Linked DNA regions of Endozoicomonas sp. GU-1. The protein of the gene in region 3 interacts with the protein of the main gene of each other region in a pairwise test. Links are inferred from orthologs where the notes say so. Each region holds a gene or a part of one and is shown on either strand. Other genes may lie near its edges.

Region 1 (6,407 bases), 2.3 Mb from region 3 along the record:
TGCAACCACAATGCCCTGGTTAGGCTTTTCAGCGGCAGAACCTGGCAGTACGATGCCACCAGCAGAGGTAGTTTCTTCTTCGACACGACGAACGACCACGCGATCACGCAACGGACGGATTTTCATCGATTCTTTCTCCAACAGTTTGCTTATGCCGTGCAACCTTTTACAGGCTGCTCGCTATCAACGTAATGGCAGTAAAACGATGTACTATCGCTTCACTATGGCCCGGTTTACCCGAACCTCCCTGGTATGCACCCGGGATGAAGTTTACTTTGGCACAGGCCTTTACTAACAGCTCAAGGCCTTGCCGAAGTCTTATCAGGTGTTCCCCTTAGTATGGGTAGCTGGCGCAGTTTTCAAGAGGCAGATGGAAAAAAAACTGACTTTTCCACAAAACTGAGGTTCTAAACTCAAGAAAGAGTGAAAAATTCGTTATATGCTCGCAAATCAAGGCTTATCAATTAATGGTGCTTTTGGCTTCCGGAACGACCATCATCATTTTCCCGGGTATAGTCCCCATCAATGGTGTGGTTGAGATGGGTTTGATCATGACGCCATGATGGCTCACGACGATACTCAGCCTCATAAATATTGGTGTGCTGCACATTGACCCCGCTCACTTTCAGCCAGCGCCGGATCAGCAGCTGACGAACCGGTGGAATCAACAGGAATACCCCCAGAAAATCAGTGATAAAACCGGGGATCAACAGCAGCAGGCCACCCAGGGCAATAGCCAGGTTTTCCAGCATTTCCATAGCGGGCAGTTCGCCTGCCGCCATCTTCTGCCGGGCTCTTAATGTGGTTCTGAAGCCCTGGCGGCGAATCACTTCGATGCCAATAAATACCGACAGAATAACCAGGGCAACCGCATTCCAGGCTCCGATGATACTGCCTACTTTAATCAGCACCACCATTTCCAGAATGGGTAAAAGGATAAATAGCACAAAGAGGAAGCGCATAAGAGGCCCCGTTAATCATTGGAGCCTCCTATATAAAGGCAGTGTCGTTTTTTTTCAAGGGTTGTCAGGAAGCAGGAAGGTTGTACTCGCCCCTTAATGAAAAAAACTTCTTACCCGGGTACACCAGCCTCGCAAATAAATCAAAAACAACCGGCAAGTCGGTCTCTGTACAGCCCGCCTGCTCTCCAAAGAAAGGATTCTTTTATTATAAATTATTGTCTTTTATTCACATCCGTTTCAGGATAATCAGTGTACCTTCTACCAATAAAACATAAGAACAATGAACATCAAAAATAAAAATATCCTGATCACCGGTGCCGCCAGAGGACTTGGTCTGGCAATGGCCAACTGGTTCGCAGAACGTGGTGCCAATATGGGTCTTATGGACCTTGATACTCCCGAACTTTATCAGGCAGAGGAACTCTGTCGTTCAAAAGGGGTTAAAGCGATAGCACTGCCAGCCAATGTTGCTGAAGAAGCTCAGGTGGAAGCGGCTGTTCAGAAAGCCTCTGCAGAACTCGGCCCATTGAATGGCCTGGTCAACAACGCCGGTATTCTCAGAGATGGCCTGCTGATCAAAGCCAAAGATGGCAAAGTGACCGACAAACTCTCCTTCGACAAATGGCAGTCCGTAATCAATGTTAACCTGACCGGTGTCTTCCTCTGCGGCCGTGAAGTGGCCGCCAGCATGATCGACAGTGGCTCAGAGGGCGTCATCGTCAATATCGCCAGCATTGCCCGTGAAGGGAACTTTGGACAAAGCAACTACTCCGCAGCCAAGGCCGGTGTCTCCGCCATGACCGTGACCTGGTCCAAAGAGCTGGCCAAATACGGCATCCGTTGTGCAGCTGTCGCTCCGGGCGTTATTGAAACCGCAATGACCGGCGGCATGAAGCCAGAAGCCAAAGCCCGGTTAACCGCGGGCATTCCTGTTGGACGCATGGGTACCCGGAAGAGATTGCCCGGACCGTTGGTTTTATTTTTGAAAATGACTATTACAACGGGCGGGTTTTAGAGCTGGATGGTGGGTTAAAACTCTGAAAAATACGTTGTGGGATACTGCCACCGAAAAGCGATCATAAGAAGGTCAATCAAAAGACGATTGGGAGTCGGCCTAAATATATCCCTCTATGCATTGGCCTGAAGACCAGACATATCGCCCACTCCCCTAACCTTGTTATACTGAGACGCTTAATTCCCATGACTTGCCTGAAACAGAACGCGTGCAAAGACTCAATGATCGACAGGCTGAGGCCGTAAAATACATCGATACTCCCCTGCTGGTACTGGCCGGTGCCGGTAGTGGTAAAACCAGTGTTATTACCACCAAAATTGCCTACCTGATTCAACAGTGCGGTATCAGCGCCAAAAACATTGTGGCCGTGACCTTTACCAACAAAGCCGCCCGGGAAATGAAAGAGCGGGTTGGCAAGCTGGTGAAAGGCAAGGCCTCTTCCGGACTGACGGTGTCTACGTTCCATAATCTCGGCCTGAATATTATCCGTCGTGAGTACCAGATTCTTGGCTATAAACCAGGGTTTTCGATTTTTGATCAGCAGGATGCCCGATCACTGATTACCGACCTGATGCAGCGGGACACGTCTGCAGATGATAATGGTGTGGATCAGATCCAGCACTGTATCTCCAACTGGAAGAATGATCTGATCTCCCCGGCCCAGGCGTTACAGATGGCCAGACAGCCCTGGGAGCAGACGGCAGCGATTGTTTATGAACACTACAATCGCATGCTGAAAGCCTATAACTCAGTGGACTTTGATGACCTGATCATGAAGCCGGTGGAGTTATTCAGACATTATCCGGAGGTCCAGCAACGCTGGCAGGACAAAGTTCACTATATGCTGGTGGATGAGTACCAGGACACCAATGGTGCCCAGTATGAGCTGGTCAGGCGACTGGTGGGCGACCGTCGTAAGTTGACCGTCGTGGGTGATGATGACCAGTCCATTTATGCCTGGCGCGGAGCCAAACCAGAAAATCTGGCGCAACTGAAAGAAGACTATCCCAGCTTAAAGGTGATCAAGCTGGAACAGAATTACCGTTCCACCAGCCGTATCCTGAAAGCAGCAAATACCCTGATTGCCAATAACCCACATGTGTTTGAAAAAACATTATGGAGTGAAATGGGGGTCGGGGATGAAATTCGCGTGATTAAATGCCGAAACGACGAAATGGAGTGTGAGCGGATTGCCACAGAGATCATCGCCCACAAACTTCGCCACGATAACAGCTATAAAGATTATGCCGTTCTCTATCGGGGAAATTTTCAGTCGCGGCTGCTGGAGCTGAAACTTCAGCACCATGGTATTCCTTACCACATTAATGGCGGCACCTCGTTCTTTGCCCGGGCAGAAGTGAAAGATATCATGGCCTACCTCCGCCTGCTGATTAATCAGGATGATGACAACGCCTTTCTACGGGTGGTGAATACCCCCAAGCGGGAGATTGGGCCATCGACACTGGAGAAACTGGGCAACTACGCCAACAAACACCACATCAGTATGTACAAAGCCTGTGAAGAAGCGGCCCTTGCCGAGGACCTGGCCCCTCAGTATGTCGACAGGCTGCGACGCTTTACCGGGTGGATGGACGACGTTTCACGACGGCTGCAAATCAGCGAAGACCCTATGCAGGTGGTTCGTGAAATGATTGCTGATAGCGATTATGAAAATTGGCTGATGCAGCACTCCTCAACGCCAGCCCAGGCTGAAAAGCGCATGGCCAATGTCTGGTTTCTGGTGGATGCCCTGCAGCAAACCCTGGAACGGGGTGATGAAGACAGAACGGTTGCCGATGCCATTGCCCGGCTGATTCTGCGGGATATGCTGGAGCGCAATGAGGAAGAGGAAGATGCCGACCGTGTTCAGTTACTGACTCTCCATGCCTCCAAAGGTCTTGAGTACCCCCACGTCTTTATGATGGGAATGGAGGAAGAGCTGCTGCCGCACCGAACCAGTATTGAAGAAGATAATATTGAGGAAGAGCGTCGTCTTACTTATGTCGGCATTACCCGGGCCCGGAAATCACTGACCATGACACTGGCCGGGCAAAGAAAGCAGTTTGGCGAGATCATTGATACGCTGCCCAGCCGCTTCCTGGATGAGTTGCCACAGGAAGACCTGGTGTATACCGGCTTTGATGAATCATCCCGCCGGGAAACCAAAAAAATGGCGGGTAAAATGGGGCTGGATGCGCTTTACAAGTCTATCGGAGTATAAGTAGCCAGAAATATTCAATTCCATATGGCCAGCTACTTAGCCGCCATAAGCAGAAGTGAAGGGCAAGGTTCCCTGCTTCTGTTGCTTTGTAGCTGTAGAAACGACTTGAGGCTTTTACTCTATGACTCTATCTTTCGACAAACTTGGCTATCAAAGGAAAAAATGCGTCAGATTGAGGACAATTAATCCACTCAGGGACTGGATCGATCTCTGTTTTATCTCTTCTGACAATGCGAATCGCGTTGAATAGTTCACTATATCTACTGATACTTTCCTCCAGCTTATGAATCGCTATATTTGACAGATAACCAAATGCAGATATATACAACGAGTTCCCGAGATAAAATTGAGAGTGTATTGGTTTAACAACGTCATCATCAGAGGTTTCACAAAACTGGACAATATCGCCCTTTAGGAGGCTTGCCGGGTCGAAGGGGAGTATTTTTGCCTCTGGCAAAGACATATACCAGTCCTCCCATTGTGCATGGGAGCGATCGATATCGTCGTAAAAATTTATCCCGAATGCCAAATAATTAGCTAGCATATGACAACTCGCTCCAAGGGTTACCTCCTCACCAGATCCCCACCTATTATTACGTCTTTCTTCCGTTTGCCTGTATGAGATACAACCTGCAACACCTTTTTGCAATATTTGCACAATTCTGGACTCAAAACATTGTTGATACAGAGACTTATTCTTTTTAGGAATGTCACCAATGATCGCTGATTCAGTTAAAAGGGGAAAAGCTTTTTCTTGCTCTAAGCTTTCATACTGAACACCATCTATGTCAAAACAATATCCAGATATGGCATTCTCTTTGATAAATGGATAAGGGCAGGAGGCTAACGGATAATATGAAGCGAGTGAGTGTACCCTCTCTAGAGCATCTTCCTCTTTGCGGCTGCCTTCAGCCATCATTTTTAATGGCTGTTCAACTTTATTTTCACAATTTACGCTAACAATTGTGCGAGACTTCAGAAAAGGCAACTCTGCATTTTGTTGCATCCCCGGAATAGATATACCCCCGCCTGCATTTGAGCCCTTATCACTTTGGGGAGAGTTTACAGGCGGATGATCGCCCGGTGACATAGTATTCAAACCTGTCCGAAGAATATCCATGTTATCTCTCATAAAGTTGCCAGGTAATACACCTGCAAAGTCTTTTCGATGAGCCTGATGGTAACGATATTTCTCAACCAGCAGCAGGCCCGCAATAAAACTTACCAGTGACACAATCATCAGATCGATGTTTCTTTTTGCACTCGCAGGTAATGGTGTCCATTTCTGGTGGCTGCACAGATCCAACGCCCTGGAGGATCTCGCCAAGTGCTAATTGATTCGGATAGTTGATCAACCGTTTTTCAGACTTTTCATCAAACAACTGTTGTTTAAACCAGTCCAGCTGATGTTTAAGAGATGCGTTTTTCTGTTTCAGGAATTCAGCGACAGGACTCTGTTCCTGCAACAACCCCTGCAACCGCTGGAGCAGTTGCAGGTGAGAAAGCTGAGTGGCAGGCACAGGTGCTTTTTCCAAAAGAGTCATAGCGTTTGACTGTAGACACTATTCAGGATGTTTGCTGGCTGATATATCAAGATTTACATAACGCTTGTGGTAATGGGCTGAGCGGGTATCAATGCCATCAACAATCATTACGTAAAGATCGGAAGCTTTCTCAAGAGCAACTTGCGGAAGATTCTAACGGGTTATCTAAAACTCCCTTTTTCCGGTGATAGTATCCCCGGTTCGTTAATGGAAAATGTGATTGGTGATGTCAGAGGTGGTGATGTTTTAAACACTTATGACTTTGTGGATGTCATAAACAAAAAACAAAGAGTCAGTTGGCAGATCCACTGTCTTATAAAGCGGATAATGCTGCGCTTGACCTTCACCCAATGCTCTAAAAACCTCGCTACGGACGCTTAAGTCCGACAGGCTCCTAGGCCCATACATAACCCGGATCAATTCTTTTGTATCCATACCATGTCTGCGCCCTTTGCCGGTGTTGGTTAGCCTTGGATAAATCAGTCATAGCCCAGAGACTGAAAGTATGCCCCATGGAACTGAACAGACAACGCAGTCTGAATCTGATTTCAGCGTCGACCTGAGGGTCGTCGGCAATTTCCGGTTGTTTCAGCATTGCCTGTACCGCATGCCAGATGACTTCAGGGTTGATGTCAGGGTCAATCTGATCCAATTCCAGACAATGC
Region 2 (6,405 bases), 920 kb from region 3 along the record:
TCCGGCGAGCAGAATCCGCTTTGCCAGAAACCAAGACAGTAGAACGCATACTCGAGCGTACAGGTCTCATCGAATTCGCCAACGCCCATAAAATCCTTTCTTATGCCCTTGACGTCCCGGATTGTGGTGGTGGTTAATTCAAGCAAATGCGCTTTTATCTGCTGCCATTGAGTGGGCAAATCCTCAGCATCCTGTTCCAGGCGGAATATCGGGTCTGAGGTAACCAGTTGTTCAACAATGTCATACAGCTTTTCACATTTGGCAATATCAAGACTGTAACAGCGGGTATTCCCCAACGAAGTCATGATTTGGCCAAACAGAATCTTCGACAATCTCTGATCGCCCATGGTGGGATCATCGACCGAATAGAGGCAGGACATACGCAGCCGGGCTCTCTCTTTATCAATCTCCCGGATTAGGCCATCGTCCAAAAGAGCGACCACCTTGCGGTTGATCACCAGAGTGTTAGCGCTTCGACCTCTATCAGAAATTACCAGCAGGCTCAGATACCAGATACACATAATAAACAGCTCTTGCTGTTCATCAGGAGTATCTGGCTGGTAACTGAGCAAACACTCCACAAGCTGATCGTCATAATGGCACATCTGCTGTTCCAATCCGTGGAGCTTGCAGCTGTTCCTCATCGATGGATCCAAACTCAACGCATCCTGCACGAATAGGCAGTTAAAACACCAACGCTGAATCCTCTCAGAGAACATTGACAAGTTTTGTCCCTGGCAATTTGACCGATTTCCAGGGTCAACTTTGGAATCATTTTACGGAACAGATTGATTTTACTCTGCAATTGATTCCTACCCAGGCAACAATAGTACCCGATTGGCTCAAATCCCCCGTATGTCGGCATAAATTCCATTTCTAACAAAGGATTTATCTTGTACCGGTTCTGCTGAAAAGCGGTTCCCTTTGAGATCTGCCTGAGCCCATCCCTACCTTCCCGGGCAGTCGAGTTTATATTGGCCACAGACTGCTCGGGCAGCTTCTTTTCTGTTTGACTGGCATCCTTCACACATCGCCCGAAAGCACCCTGACTAGCCAAGTGCCCTGTGGCCTCATTATTGGCCATGGGCATTTGTGCCTCCAGCACAGCCGTCAGCCTTGATAGCGGATCTAACATAATGAATGAATTTTATTTTGTTGGTATGACCTTGTTAAACACCCTGTTCAAGTTAGTACAAAAGATCAAATAATGTTAATCACCAGGCCGTGATTCATAGATATATAAATAGATAAGTTATCTCTTATGTGATGTGTTTTTGATTTTAATGTAATTATTTAGGCAGGGTTTTTCTGTGGATAACTCAGTTTATGCCAGTTATCGTCTGCCTTTGAGGATGTGTGCTTTTTTGTAGAAATCCCGGAGGTATGTTGTTGTTTTGGTCTTGATGACTTGTGGATAACTATGAGTGTTATCCACAGATTGCTTGTTATTCAATTTACCCACAGGAAAATCATAAGGTTTATTGCTATTCATAAACGGACCTACCCACAGGGAGTAGCAAGCAATATTTTCCTCCGCATTATGCCGGTTTTATTTTCAACTCATTGAAATATAAGGATATTGTTCATGGCGGATGATCTCTTGTCTTGTTTTGCAGGTGTGGATAACTTTTGCCAGAAAGGATACAATTCTCTTTTGTCTATCCAATCGTTATTTCATACCTGAAGGTCTTCAGCAGGCTGTCTGACCGGCTTCAGTGATACCCGTATCAAATCCTGATCCTGATCCTTATCTATATCCGGAGATGGGTGGGAGAGCGGGAGAGTAGGAGAGTAGGAGAGTGCCTGTGCCCCTTGAGCTGTGGCAAAAATGTATCGATATCCTGCAGGATGAGCTGTCTTCTCAGCAATTCAATACCTGGATTCGCCCTCTGAAAGTGATGGGGGACGAACACGATTTGTGCTTACTGGCTCCCAACCGGTTCGTTGCCGACTGGGTGAAAGAGAAGTTTTTGCCAAGAATCGAAGAGATTCTGGATGAACTGTCCGATGGGGACTCTCCAGCCGTTGCGTTGGCGGTGTCCAATCGTCGGCCCCCCTCACTGAGCAAGCGATCTGCACGGCCAAGAGAGCCTCAGCTCAGGGAAGTGCCACCCAGAGAGATTCAGCCTGCGGCAACGGTGACCGTTTCTGAGAAACCCATTGAGAACCCGCTGAAACACGCCGCTATTGAGCGTTCCGTGGTTACCCATGAGCTGGTGTCGGCTTTAACGGTTGCGCAGGACAATACCCCGGAGCCGGATCTGGTATCAGACTCCGGTTTTCAGGAAGATGACAGCAGGCAGACAGAGGAGTCCGCCCAGATCAAGGTTAACCCACTGAAAGAGTCGGTGAGTGCTACGTCTGAAGAGCCTGTCCCGGTGCGGCAGGTTGAAGTGGAAGGGTCTATCAAGCATCACAGTTCGCTGAACACTGGTTTCACTTTTGAAACCTTTGTTGAGGGTAAATCAAACCAGCTGGCCCTGGCGGCCGCTCGACAGGTGGCAGAAAACCCCGGTGCTTCCTACAACCCGCTGTTCTTGTACGGCGGTGTTGGTCTGGGTAAAACTCACTTGATGCATGCGGTGGGTAACTTCCTGGTCAAGCAGAACCGTAATGCCAGAGTGGTTTATTTACACTCCGAGCGTTTTGTTGCGGATATGGTGAAGGCACTGCAGCTGAATGCCATTAATGATTTTAAAAAGTACTATCGTTCTGTTGATGCGCTGCTGATTGATGATATCCAGTTCTTTGCCGGTAAAGAGCGCTCACAGGAAGAGTTTTTCCACACCTTCAATGCGTTGCTGGAAGGTGGTCAGCAGATGATTCTGACCTGTGACCGATACCCAAAGGAGATCAGCGGCGTTGAAGAGCGGCTGAAGTCCCGATTTGGCTGGGGTTTAACGGTAGCTGTGGAGCCGCCCGAACTGGAAACCCGCGTTGCCATTCTGATGAAAAAGGCAGAACAGCAGAAAGTAGAACTGCCCCCTGAAGCCGCCTTCTTTATTGCCCAGAGAATCCGTTCCAATGTGCGTGAACTCGAAGGTGCCCTGAAGCGGGTGATCGCCAGTGCGCACTTTATGGGGCGCCGTATTGATATTGATCTGATCCGCGAGTCCCTGAAAGACCTGTTGGCTTTACAGGACAAACAGGTCAGTATAGATAATATCCAGAGGACGGTTGCCGAGTACTACAAGATCAAAGTGGCGGATATTCTTTCCAAGCGTCGCAGCCGTTCTGTGGCAAGGCCAAGGCAAATCGCCATGGCTCTCTCTAAAGAGTTGACCAGTCATAGTTTACCCGAGATTGGTGATGCCTACGGCGGACGTGATCATACCACCGTTCTTCACGCTTGCCGTAAAGTAAAAGAACTGGTCGAAGTGGATAACGAGATCAAAAGCGATTACAAAAACCTGTTGCGCTCACTGACAAGTTAATTCCACCTTATTCAACCTCATAAAAAGGTGAATACCTTTTTATATCAAGAGAAAGGAAAGCGATGAAATTTACCATTAATCGGGAAGCATTGCTTAAGCCACTTCAGCTGGTTGCAGGTGTGGTTGAGCGCAGACAGACGCTGCCGGTATTGTCCAATGTGTTGATGGTAGTCGATGGAAACCAGCTCTCGTTAACCGGTACTGACCTGGAAGTCGAACTGGTTGGCCGTGTCGCTCTGGAAGATGTTGCCCAAGTCGGAGAGATTACGGTACCGGCCAGAAAGCTGATGGATATCTGTAAGTCCCTGCCTGAAAACACTCTGATTGAAGTGCATCAGGATGATCTGAAGGTCAAGGTCAAGGCTGGCCGGTCCCGGTTTACCCTCTCCACGCTGCCAGCCAATGAGTTTCCCAGTATTGAAGAGGAGGCCGGATCGGTATCCTTTACCATTGGTCAGTCACGTCTTCGTCGCCTGATTGACCGTACCGGCTTTGCCATGGCCCAGCAGGATGTCCGTTACTACCTGAACGGCATGCTGCTGGAAGTCAGCCAGAACTGTCTTCGTGCGGTGGCTACCGATGGTCATCGTCTGGCCATGTGCAGCGTGGAAGCCGATATCAACCAGCAGGACAAGCATCAGGTCATCGTGCCCCGTAAAGGTATTCTTGAGATGGCACGTCTGCTCACCGAAGGGGAAGAGAGCGTTCATATTACCCTGGGAGCGAATCATATCAGAGCCAAAACCGGCGACTTTATGTTCACCTCCAAACTGGTGGACGGCAAATTCCCAGACTATGAGCGCGTAATCCCGAAAGGCGGCAACAAGATCATTATTGGTGATCGCCAGGAACTGCGTCAGACATTCCAGCGTGCGTCTATTCTGTCCAATGAGAAATACCGGGGTATCCGCCTGATTCTTTCCGATGGCCAGCTTAAGGTAATGGCTAACAACCCGGAGCAGGAAGAAGCCGAAGAAGAGTTGAGCCTGGCTTATCATGGTGACTCCATGGAGATCGGGTTTAACGTCAGCTACCTGTTGGATGTGCTTTCTGTGTTGTCTGGTGAGGCCATCAAGATGACCCTCTCCGACCCGAACAGCAGTGCGCTGCTTGAGGAGTCTGAGTCTGGTGACTCCACCTATGTTGTTATGCCTATGAGGCTGTAACAGCCTGTCGGCAGAAGTAGTCAGTGTCTGATGTGGTGGCATCAGACACTCGCCCTGATCCGGCTTCCGGGCTACTCAGGTTCGGAAATAAACAGAATATGATTCAACAGCTCTCCATAACCGATATTAGAAACCTCTCCTCTGTTTCGCTTACCCCTTCCCCTTCTGTAAACGTGCTCTACGGGCTCAATGGCAGTGGTAAAACCAGCGTGCTTGAGGCCATACATCTTCTCGGGGTTGCCCGATCGTTTCGGACCTCCCGAATTAAACCGGTGATCAATCGTGATGCCGAGGTCTGTACGGTGTTTGGTCGAATCGGTGTGTCATCGGGATCCATACCGGTAGGTGTTTCCAGAAACCTGCGGGATGAAACACTGCAGATACGGGTGTCCGGAGAGAACCTGAAGTCCACTTCTGAGCTGGCCAGGTTACTGCCCTTACAGGTGATTAATCCGGACACCTTCCGTTTGCTTGAAGGCTCCCCAAAGCTGCGAAGGAACTTTATTGATTGGGGCGTGTTTCACGTGAAACATCATGACTTTTTCCCGCTATGGAAACGCATGCAGAAGGCACTGAAACAGCGGAACAGTCTGCTCCGTCATGGTAGAATAAACGGTTCTGAATTGACTTCGTGGAACATAGAGTTTGCCAAAGCGGCCAATGCCATCGACGTGTTACGCGGCGACTATATCGAGAGACTGACGCCCGTCTTCAATGAGGTGCTTTCGGAATTGGCCGATCTGGATAATCTTTCTATCCAATATTACCGAGGCTGGGATAGGGAGAGAGAGCTGCATGAAGTACTCAGTAGCGGACTGGCACGAGATGTCCAATCGGGCTATACCCATGCCGGGCCGCAACGGGCAGATTTAAGGATTCGGATGGGCAAAGGCAGTGCGGTTGATATCCTCTCACGAGGTCAATTAAAACTGGTGGTCTGTGCACTGAAACTTGCTCAGGGCTTTCTATACAAAGAGCTGCAAGACAAACAGTGCATCTTCCTGGTCGATGACCTGCCATCAGAACTGGATACCCCTAATCGACAGAAGCTTTGTCGATTGTTTCAAAAAATGAACTGCCAGACCTTCATCACCTGTGTTGAGAAGGAGGCACTGGAACATTGCTGGTTGCCTGAAACGGAATTGAAAATGTTTCACGTGAAACATGGGCAGGTTACTGTTACATCACATGAGAACCCTGGTCAGCAAAGTATTCGCCGGGCTGAGTCTTTGGAGATAGAGCATGAGTGAACAAAACTACGACGCATCCAATATTAAGGTCCTCAAGGGCCTGGATGCTGTCCGCAAGCGCCCGGGGATGTACATTGGTGATACCGATGATGGTACCGGTCTGCACCACATGGTGTTTGAGGTGGTTGATAACTCCATCGATGAGGCGCTGGCGGGTCACTGTGACAAGATTTCGGTCATTATTCACCCGGATGAGTCCATCACGGTTAAGGATAATGGCCGTGGTATCCCTGTGGATATTCATGAGGAAGAGGGCGTTTCTGCCGCTGAAGTCATCATGACGGTGCTTCATGCCGGTGGTAAATTTGATGACAACACCTATAAGGTTTCCGGCGGTTTGCACGGTGTGGGTGTGTCAGTGGTTAATGCCTTGTCCAGCCAGCTGAAACTGACCATCCGCCGCCATGGTAAGGTTCATCAGCAGGTGTACCATCAAGGGGTTCCGGAAGAGCCGTTAAAGGTGATTGGTGAAACGGACGTTACCGGGACGGAACTGCACTTTATTCCTTCCCCGGAGACCTTCTCAAATATTCAGTTCAGTTATGACATTCTGGC
Region 3 (6,467 bases):
GGGGAGGGAACACCGATCACGGCAGGGAAGAAAACCCTTGTTAACGGAGACCTGAGATTTATTGTTTGAGTAAACAACCATGAAAATGAAATTACCAATAGAACGACATTTTCACAATAAAGATGCAAAAGATGATAACGGAATTACTGCCACCGTCAATCTATGAAATTCTTTAAGGTTTACAACTGGTCTAATTTTAAACAACAAGTACAGATCAAATGCATTCTTTGCCGGGGACATACCACGCTTGCCCAACCGCTTTGCCGATTATGCCTGGCAACATGCCCGGTCCCACTGTGCTTTTGCTCCTGCTGCGGCTTGCCCATTCAAGACAGCGACACGGGCATTTGTGGCCAGTGCCTGAAGCAACCGCCCTTATTTGACCACTGTCTTTCACCATTTTTGTACCAGTTTCCCGTCAACCGGATATTACAAATGGTGAAATACCAGTCCAGGCTGGAACTGATAAAACCAATGGCCGCATCCCTGGCTGAATGGTTGCTGGACTATTACCTTGATGATCAGTGGCCGGAAATCATATTGCCGGTACCACTGCACCGCAAACGCTTGCGGGAAAGAGGTTATGACCAGACGCTCCTGCTGACCAAAGCCCTGAAAAAACTGCTCAGTGTCAGAGACCTGGACATTGAACAACAGTTGATCAAAAGAACCATCCACTCTGTGCCACAGCAAAGCCTGGATGCCACCGCCCGACAAAAAAACATTCGCAACGCATACACTTTAAACGGCACCCCGCCGTGGCACCACGTTGCCTTAGTGGACGATGTGGTAACCACCGGTGCCACCGTCAATGAAATCACCCGACTGTTGAAAAAAAGTGGTGTAAAACGCGTGGATATATGGAGTGTTGCCAGAACACCGGAGAGCTGATGATTATTAAAGCTGCTCCCGAACAGCCTGCGAGTACTGCATTCAGGGTCATCATCCACATTCACTTCAAAGCAGAATTCCACCCGGCGTCAGTGGCCAGTCTTTACTATTGGTTATAGAATCCCCTCCACAGAACTCAGACTCCTTCGGAGGCCCGCATGAACACGCCTACTCAACATCCATACGACCAGCTGACGCCTGACCGGGCACTGGACGCCGTTGAGAGCGCAGGATTTCTGAGCGATGCCCGCATTATGGCCCTGAACAGCTATGAAAACCGGGTTTACCAGGTTGGCATTGAGGAAGGTGAACCCCTGATTGCAAAATTCTACCGCCCCGAACGCTGGTCAAAAGATCAGATTCAGGAGGAGCATCAGTTCACCCTGGATCTCAAGGCGATGGAACTGCCGGTGGTCGCCCCGATGGCTGACAAAAAAGGCAACACACTGCATGAATTTGCAGGCTTTCTGTTTGCCCTGTTTCCCCGTCAGGGTGGCCATGCACCGGAACTGGATAATCTGGATAACCTGCTGACCCTTGGCCGCACCCTGGGACGCATGCACAAGCTGGGATCAGCCAGTGACTTCCAACACCGCCCGGCGATCAGCTTGCAGCGATACGGCATCGATAATGTTGAATACCTGCTGGCAAACGACTTTATTCCCGCTTCTCTTCTGGAAGCCTACCAGACCCTGACCCGGGACCTGCTCCATCGCCTGGAACTGATGACGCAACAGCATAGGTGGCAATCCATTCGGGTCCACGGTGATTGCCACAGCGGCAATATTCTCTGGCGGAATGAGGCACCACACTTTGTTGACTTTGACGATACCTGTATGGCTCCGGCAATTCAGGATCTGTGGATGCTGTTATCCGGAGATCGCCAAGAGCAAACCCTGCAAATGGCCGAGATTCTGGAAGGTTACACAGAGTTTATGGATTTCAGCCCTTCTGAGCTGAACCTGGTGGAATATTTTCGTACCCTGCGACTGATCAACTACAGCGGCTGGCTGGCCAAGCGCTGGGATGATCCCGCCTTTCCCATGGCATTCACCTGGTTTAATACCGAACGGTACTGGGCAGAGCATATTCTGGAATTGCGGGAACAACTGGCCGCCCTGGACGAGCCACCACTGTCCGTCTTTGGACAGGTTTAAAAAAAAATCAGTCTTCCTCAAACCGGTAAGCATCCGGTGCCAGGTTCTCAAAGCGGGTGAACTGGCCAATAAACGCCAGTCGGCAGGTACCGATGGGACCATTCCGCTGCTTACCGATAATGATTTCAGCAACCCCTTTGTACTCGGTATCCGGGTTATACACCTCGTCCCGGTAGATAAACATGATCACGTCGGCGTCCTGCTCGATGGCGCCGGATTCACGCAGGTCGGAGTTGACCGGGCGCTTATTGGGTCGCTGCTCAAGAGAACGGTTCAACTGCGACAGGGCAATAACAGGAACATTGAACTCCTTGGCAATGGCTTTCAACGATCGGGAGATTTCCGAAATCTCATTGGTTCGCCCCTCACCAAAACCGGGAATCTGCATCAACTGCAGGTAGTCAATCATGATCAGGCCCAGGTCACCGTGTTCCCGCACCACCCGGCGAACCCGTGAGCGCATTTCCGAGGGGCTGATACCCGCCGTATCGTCAATAAACAGCTTCTTGTCTTTAATGCGCTCAACCGCCGACAACAGTTTTGGCCAGTCTTCTTCTTCCAGCTGACCACTTCTGACCTTGGACTGGTTGATCCTGCCCAGAGAAGAAAGCATACGCATCATCAACTGCTCACTGGGCATCTCCAGGCTGAATACCATAACGCCCTTCTCACTGTTCAACAGGGCATTTTCCACCAGGTTCATGGCAAACGTGGTCTTACCCATGGAGGGACGGGCAGCCACAATGACCATATCGGAAGGCTGCAGACCGGAGGTCATTTCATCCAGATCTTTAAAGCCGGTGGTGGTACCGGTAATGGCGTTACCGGCATTAAACATCTCATCAATTTTCTTGACGGTGTTTTCAAGAATCTCCCGCACCCCCATCGGGCCACCCGTGTTTGGGCGCTCTTCGGCAATATTGAACACCAGTCGTTCGGCTTCATCGAGAATCGCCTGACTGTCTTTCCCTTCGGGATTATAGGCACTGTCCGCAATCTTCTGGCCGGTATTGATCAACTTACGCAGTACCGAACGCTCAAAGATAATCTCCGCATAGGCGCGAATATTCGCCACACTGGGCACACTGCCCGCCAGCTCCGCCAGGTAAACCAGCCCGCCCACCTCATCCAGCTCACCCCGGTTTTCCAGAATCTCGGCAACCGTCAGAGGATCAAAAGGCTTGCTCTCATTGCTCAGTGTACTGATGGATGCATAGATACGCCGGTGCCCCGGATTGTAGAAGTCATCCGACGTCAGCTTATCCACCACCCGGTCCAGGGCCTGGTTATCCAGCATCAGCCCGCCGAGCACGGACTGCTCCGCTTCGATGGAGTGAGGGGGTGTTTTAATGGCAACCGTGGCTTCGTCGATGGGAAGCGCCAGCTCACGGGGACGTACATCCAGCATAGTGACGATCTGAGAAAAAAGATTAAATGATGATACGAATTCAGGAGGTAAAAATACAGCGACAATATCTTTTATGATCCTGTTCAAGCCATTGACTTCATTATCAGGTCTGTCGAACAAGGCTGCTGTATTTGCTGATTCAGCGGGCAGGCCGACTTCAGCGTCATAACAGGGATGTGGCAGGCAAGCCACTGAACAATGACCAGCCAGATCAGCGTTTAACCCCTTGCTTTTATCTTCTGACGCCTGACCCGCAACAAGTTCAGAAGAACCTCCCACATTCAAGTTTCAAGACCTGGCGCTGGTTTCTCGTCACTCTTTCAGTCTTGTACCTGGCTCATTTCATGGGCTGGTTCCTGCGTAGAAACACTCTGCCTGTTCATTCGTTCTCTGATTCCCTGAATACCCTGTGATACCGAGTTGACCGCAGCGCTTGCCAGTTCTTTACCACGAGTCAGTGGTTTCATCGCCAGCTTCTTACCACGCAATCCCTCCCGGTAACCGGTAATCCACTGATGGGTTGAATAGCCGGCAATCCCTAATCCCAATCCGCCCGCCAGCAGGGAACCTGTGGTAATTCCTCCCACCGTAGCGGCTGTTGATGCTGTAGCGTCTGTTGACACCGTGTCGGCTGCTGCCGCAACTGTTGGCTCTTTAGCGGCTGTTGATGCTGTAGTGGGTGTTGACTCTTTAGCGGCTGTTGACACGGTAGCGGCATTTACTGGGCAAAACGATAAATCCAACGCATCCCGAAATTCAGTTCTTAAAGAGCAATTGGCTGTTAACACACGTGGTGCTGCTTTTTGGCAAAGAAGCTGATAATTGGAGATAGATCCTGAACCCCTTTCAAAGCCATTGACACTGCTGTTCACCGCCTTGGTGTTGGTAACCGTTCCAAAATAAACCAAGCCCCCGATGCTGGCGCCTGCATCATTACCCGAAGTTTCGACCCTGCTGTTCACCGCCGTGGTGTTGGCAATCTTTCCGACAACCTCCCCCCCCGATGCCTGCGTATGCATAGTTACCCGAGGTTGTGACATTGCTGTCTACCGCCATGATGTTGGCAACCTTTCCTTTAACCAGCCCCCCCGATGCCTGCGTATGAATAGTTACCCCAGGTTGTGACATCGCTGTCTACCGCCATGATGTTGGCAACCATTCCTTCAACCAGCCCCCCCCCGATGCCAGCGTGATTTCCCGGACCTCTGGTGAGAATATGAACATCTTTCGCCCAGGTATCTCTGACAGTGCCACTATCATCAACAAGACAGGCTGCTAACCCGGTCGTCTTCTGGGAAATTATATTGGCACCAGTAAAGCGAAGGTTACTGATGTTGCCTTGCTGAGTGTCAACAAAACAGTCAGACAGGCCTCTGATGGTACGGCACTGCCCATTGTACTCCCCGGTGAATGGGCCGAGAATTTGCCAATGGGTATATGGTTATTGACAACAATATCCGCTGTCTGTTGATAGGTATCGTCCAGTGAATATACTCCACCAATCTTGCTCAAGTCTTCTGCATCATTAATATAAATCGTTTTCGAATTGGCATACTGAAAAGTACTGGCCAACGTGCCAATGGCAAGTAGTCCTTTGGTTCCCTCACCCCCTTGATAGCGGACCGTGGATGGCTGTTGAAGGGGTACTTCTTTTCGAGCCGGGTTCTTTATCCTGAGCCTCTTCCCGGGTTTCTTTTGATGTCTGTGGTAATTCCGGTTTTGCATCCGGCCCGGGCAAACCGCCTCCGGACCAGGCATTGGCCATATCTTTCACTATGAAAAGGATGGAACTCGGCGGCAGGATAGCTACTGTGACCAGTCGCACAAGATCTTCCACTGCTTTGCGGGAATTGAAACTGAGGCAAGGATCTTCCGTTGGAATCAATGATTTCGCAAATGCTTTACAAACAGCAACGCCATGGCCGAGCCAGGAACGTTCGATGCCATTCCCTGAACATTGGGAAGCACTGTCGCAAATTGGTTGCTGAGTGGGTTGCTGAATGGGTTGCTGAATCATAAACAGGGCTCTTGATGTTGTATTGCATAACAGTGCATTAGAACTGTGCACAAAAAATTACCGGGCACTCTCTTCGATCATGCGGTGTCGTAAAAGTTTCTGATTCATTTTTTTATTTAAGGGTTCGTGTTGCAGGCGTCGTATTATTTTTAAAAAATCAGGGTCAGGTCTTTTATTGTGCAAATAGCTCTTCTTATCAGCAAAAACGACAATGGTTATTCATAATTAAAGACCTGACCACGACTTCCTCGATTTCCTTATATTGTCTTGATAGTGTCTTCTATCTGGCTGTTGCTGAGTGCTTTTTATACGCTTCCTGTTTGGTATGAATGTGAAATTCTTACAATGATCAATACTATCATTTAAAAAATGAACAAATGTCGTACTCTCTTCACTTTTTAAAAAGTGGGTGTCCTTTTATTGTCTTATATTGTCTTACACGTGCTGGATACGCTGTTTCCCCACTTGCTGTTAGCTGATGTGTGCCGATATCCATACCAGCTGATAAGAAACGGATTCAGAAACATGCCGGGAAAAATCACTGTTGGAGGTCAACAGTCACTTATAGCGCCGCCTTCGAAACAAGACGCTGAGCTACAGGCCAAAGGAGGTCAGCGTTTTCGAGTCGCCGGGCGGTTACGCTTGATCACTTCCTTCTCTTCTTCAATTTCAAAACCAGGGAAAGCCGTTAAACAAAACGTCGATAAATTGAGTACACAACAACTGGGCAAAAAAATAGGACTGCGCCGCTCTAATGCATTGCGTTACTCCAGATTGCCATCAATACACAAACGTTCTGCACCAGGGTCAATCAACACGGCTGCTCGCCCATTCCAAAAAGCAGTCAGTCAAATAGCTGAAAAATTTGCCAGTAAGGGTACAGTACCAAAAGAGTTGATAACAACTCAGCGCAATGCCATTGAAAAAGTCACCATTGGCGGTGATGAGATATTTGGCTCCTTTGGTTCAGTGATTCGTGGTGCCAAAGAGGAAG

What was found.
Region 1: the proteins of dnaB (region 3) and rep interact in binary tests that used the Escherichia coli proteins (3 or more experiments, as listed by UniProt). The link is inferred for Endozoicomonas sp. GU-1 from one-to-one orthologs.
Region 2: the proteins of dnaB (region 3) and dnaA interact in binary tests that used the Escherichia coli proteins (3 or more experiments, as listed by UniProt). The link is inferred for Endozoicomonas sp. GU-1 from one-to-one orthologs.

The regions. Positions count from the first base shown.
Region 1 is NZ_CP114771.1:2,308,017-2,314,423, forward strand. What follows is about bases 1,789-4,691. They hold rep (DNA helicase Rep), read left to right. Parts: upstream 1,789-2,185; coding sequence 2,186-4,198; downstream 4,199-4,691. Other genes in these bases: O3276_RS09415 (hypothetical protein), read right to left, coding at 4,326-4,691. Also shown: O3276_RS09390 (co-chaperone GroES), read right to left, coding at 1-126; O3276_RS09395 (hypothetical protein), read left to right, coding at 152-295; O3276_RS09400 (FxsA family protein), read right to left, coding at 465-962; more of O3276_RS09415, read right to left, coding at 4,692-5,438; O3276_RS09420 (transposase), read right to left, coding at 5,392-5,718; O3276_RS09425 (hypothetical protein), read right to left, coding at 6,137-6,407. UniProt on the Escherichia coli protein: Rep helicase is a single-stranded (ss)DNA-dependent ATPase involved in DNA replication; it can initiate unwinding at a nick in the DNA. It binds to ssDNA and acts in a progressive fashion along the DNA in the 3' to 5' direction.
Region 2 is NZ_CP114771.1:3,730,904-3,737,308, forward strand. What follows is about bases 1,216-4,116. They hold dnaA (chromosomal replication initiator protein DnaA), read left to right. Parts: upstream 1,216-1,799; coding sequence 1,800-3,434; downstream 3,435-4,116. Other genes in these bases: dnaN (DNA polymerase III subunit beta), read left to right, coding at 3,497-4,116. Outside these bases: O3276_RS15620 (hypothetical protein), read right to left, coding at 1-656; more of dnaN, read left to right, coding at 4,117-4,600; DNA replication/repair protein RecF, read left to right, coding at 4,624-5,850; gyrB (DNA topoisomerase (ATP-hydrolyzing) subunit B), read left to right, coding at 5,843-6,405. UniProt on the Escherichia coli protein: Plays an essential in the initiation and regulation of chromosomal replication. Binds in an ATP-dependent fashion to the origin of replication (oriC) to initiate formation of the DNA replication initiation complex once per cell cycle.
Region 3 is NZ_CP114771.1:4,653,389-4,659,855, reverse strand. The notes cover bases 1,257-4,219. They hold dnaB (replicative DNA helicase), read right to left. Parts: upstream 3,457-4,219; coding sequence 2,056-3,456; downstream 1,257-2,055. Other genes in these bases: O3276_RS19255 (hypothetical protein), read right to left, coding at 3,777-4,219; O3276_RS19265 (SrkA family protein kinase), read left to right, coding at 1,257-2,048. In the rest of the region: O3276_RS19270 (ComF family protein), read left to right, coding at 436-891; more of O3276_RS19265, read left to right, coding at 1,050-1,256; more of O3276_RS19255, read right to left, coding at 4,220-4,496; O3276_RS19250 (hypothetical protein), read right to left, coding at 4,756-4,968; O3276_RS19245 (hypothetical protein), read right to left, coding at 5,060-5,473; O3276_RS19240 (phospholipase D-like domain-containing protein), read left to right, coding at 5,894-6,467. UniProt on the Escherichia coli protein: The main replicative DNA helicase, it participates in initiation and elongation during chromosome replication. Travels ahead of the DNA replisome, separating dsDNA into templates for DNA synthesis.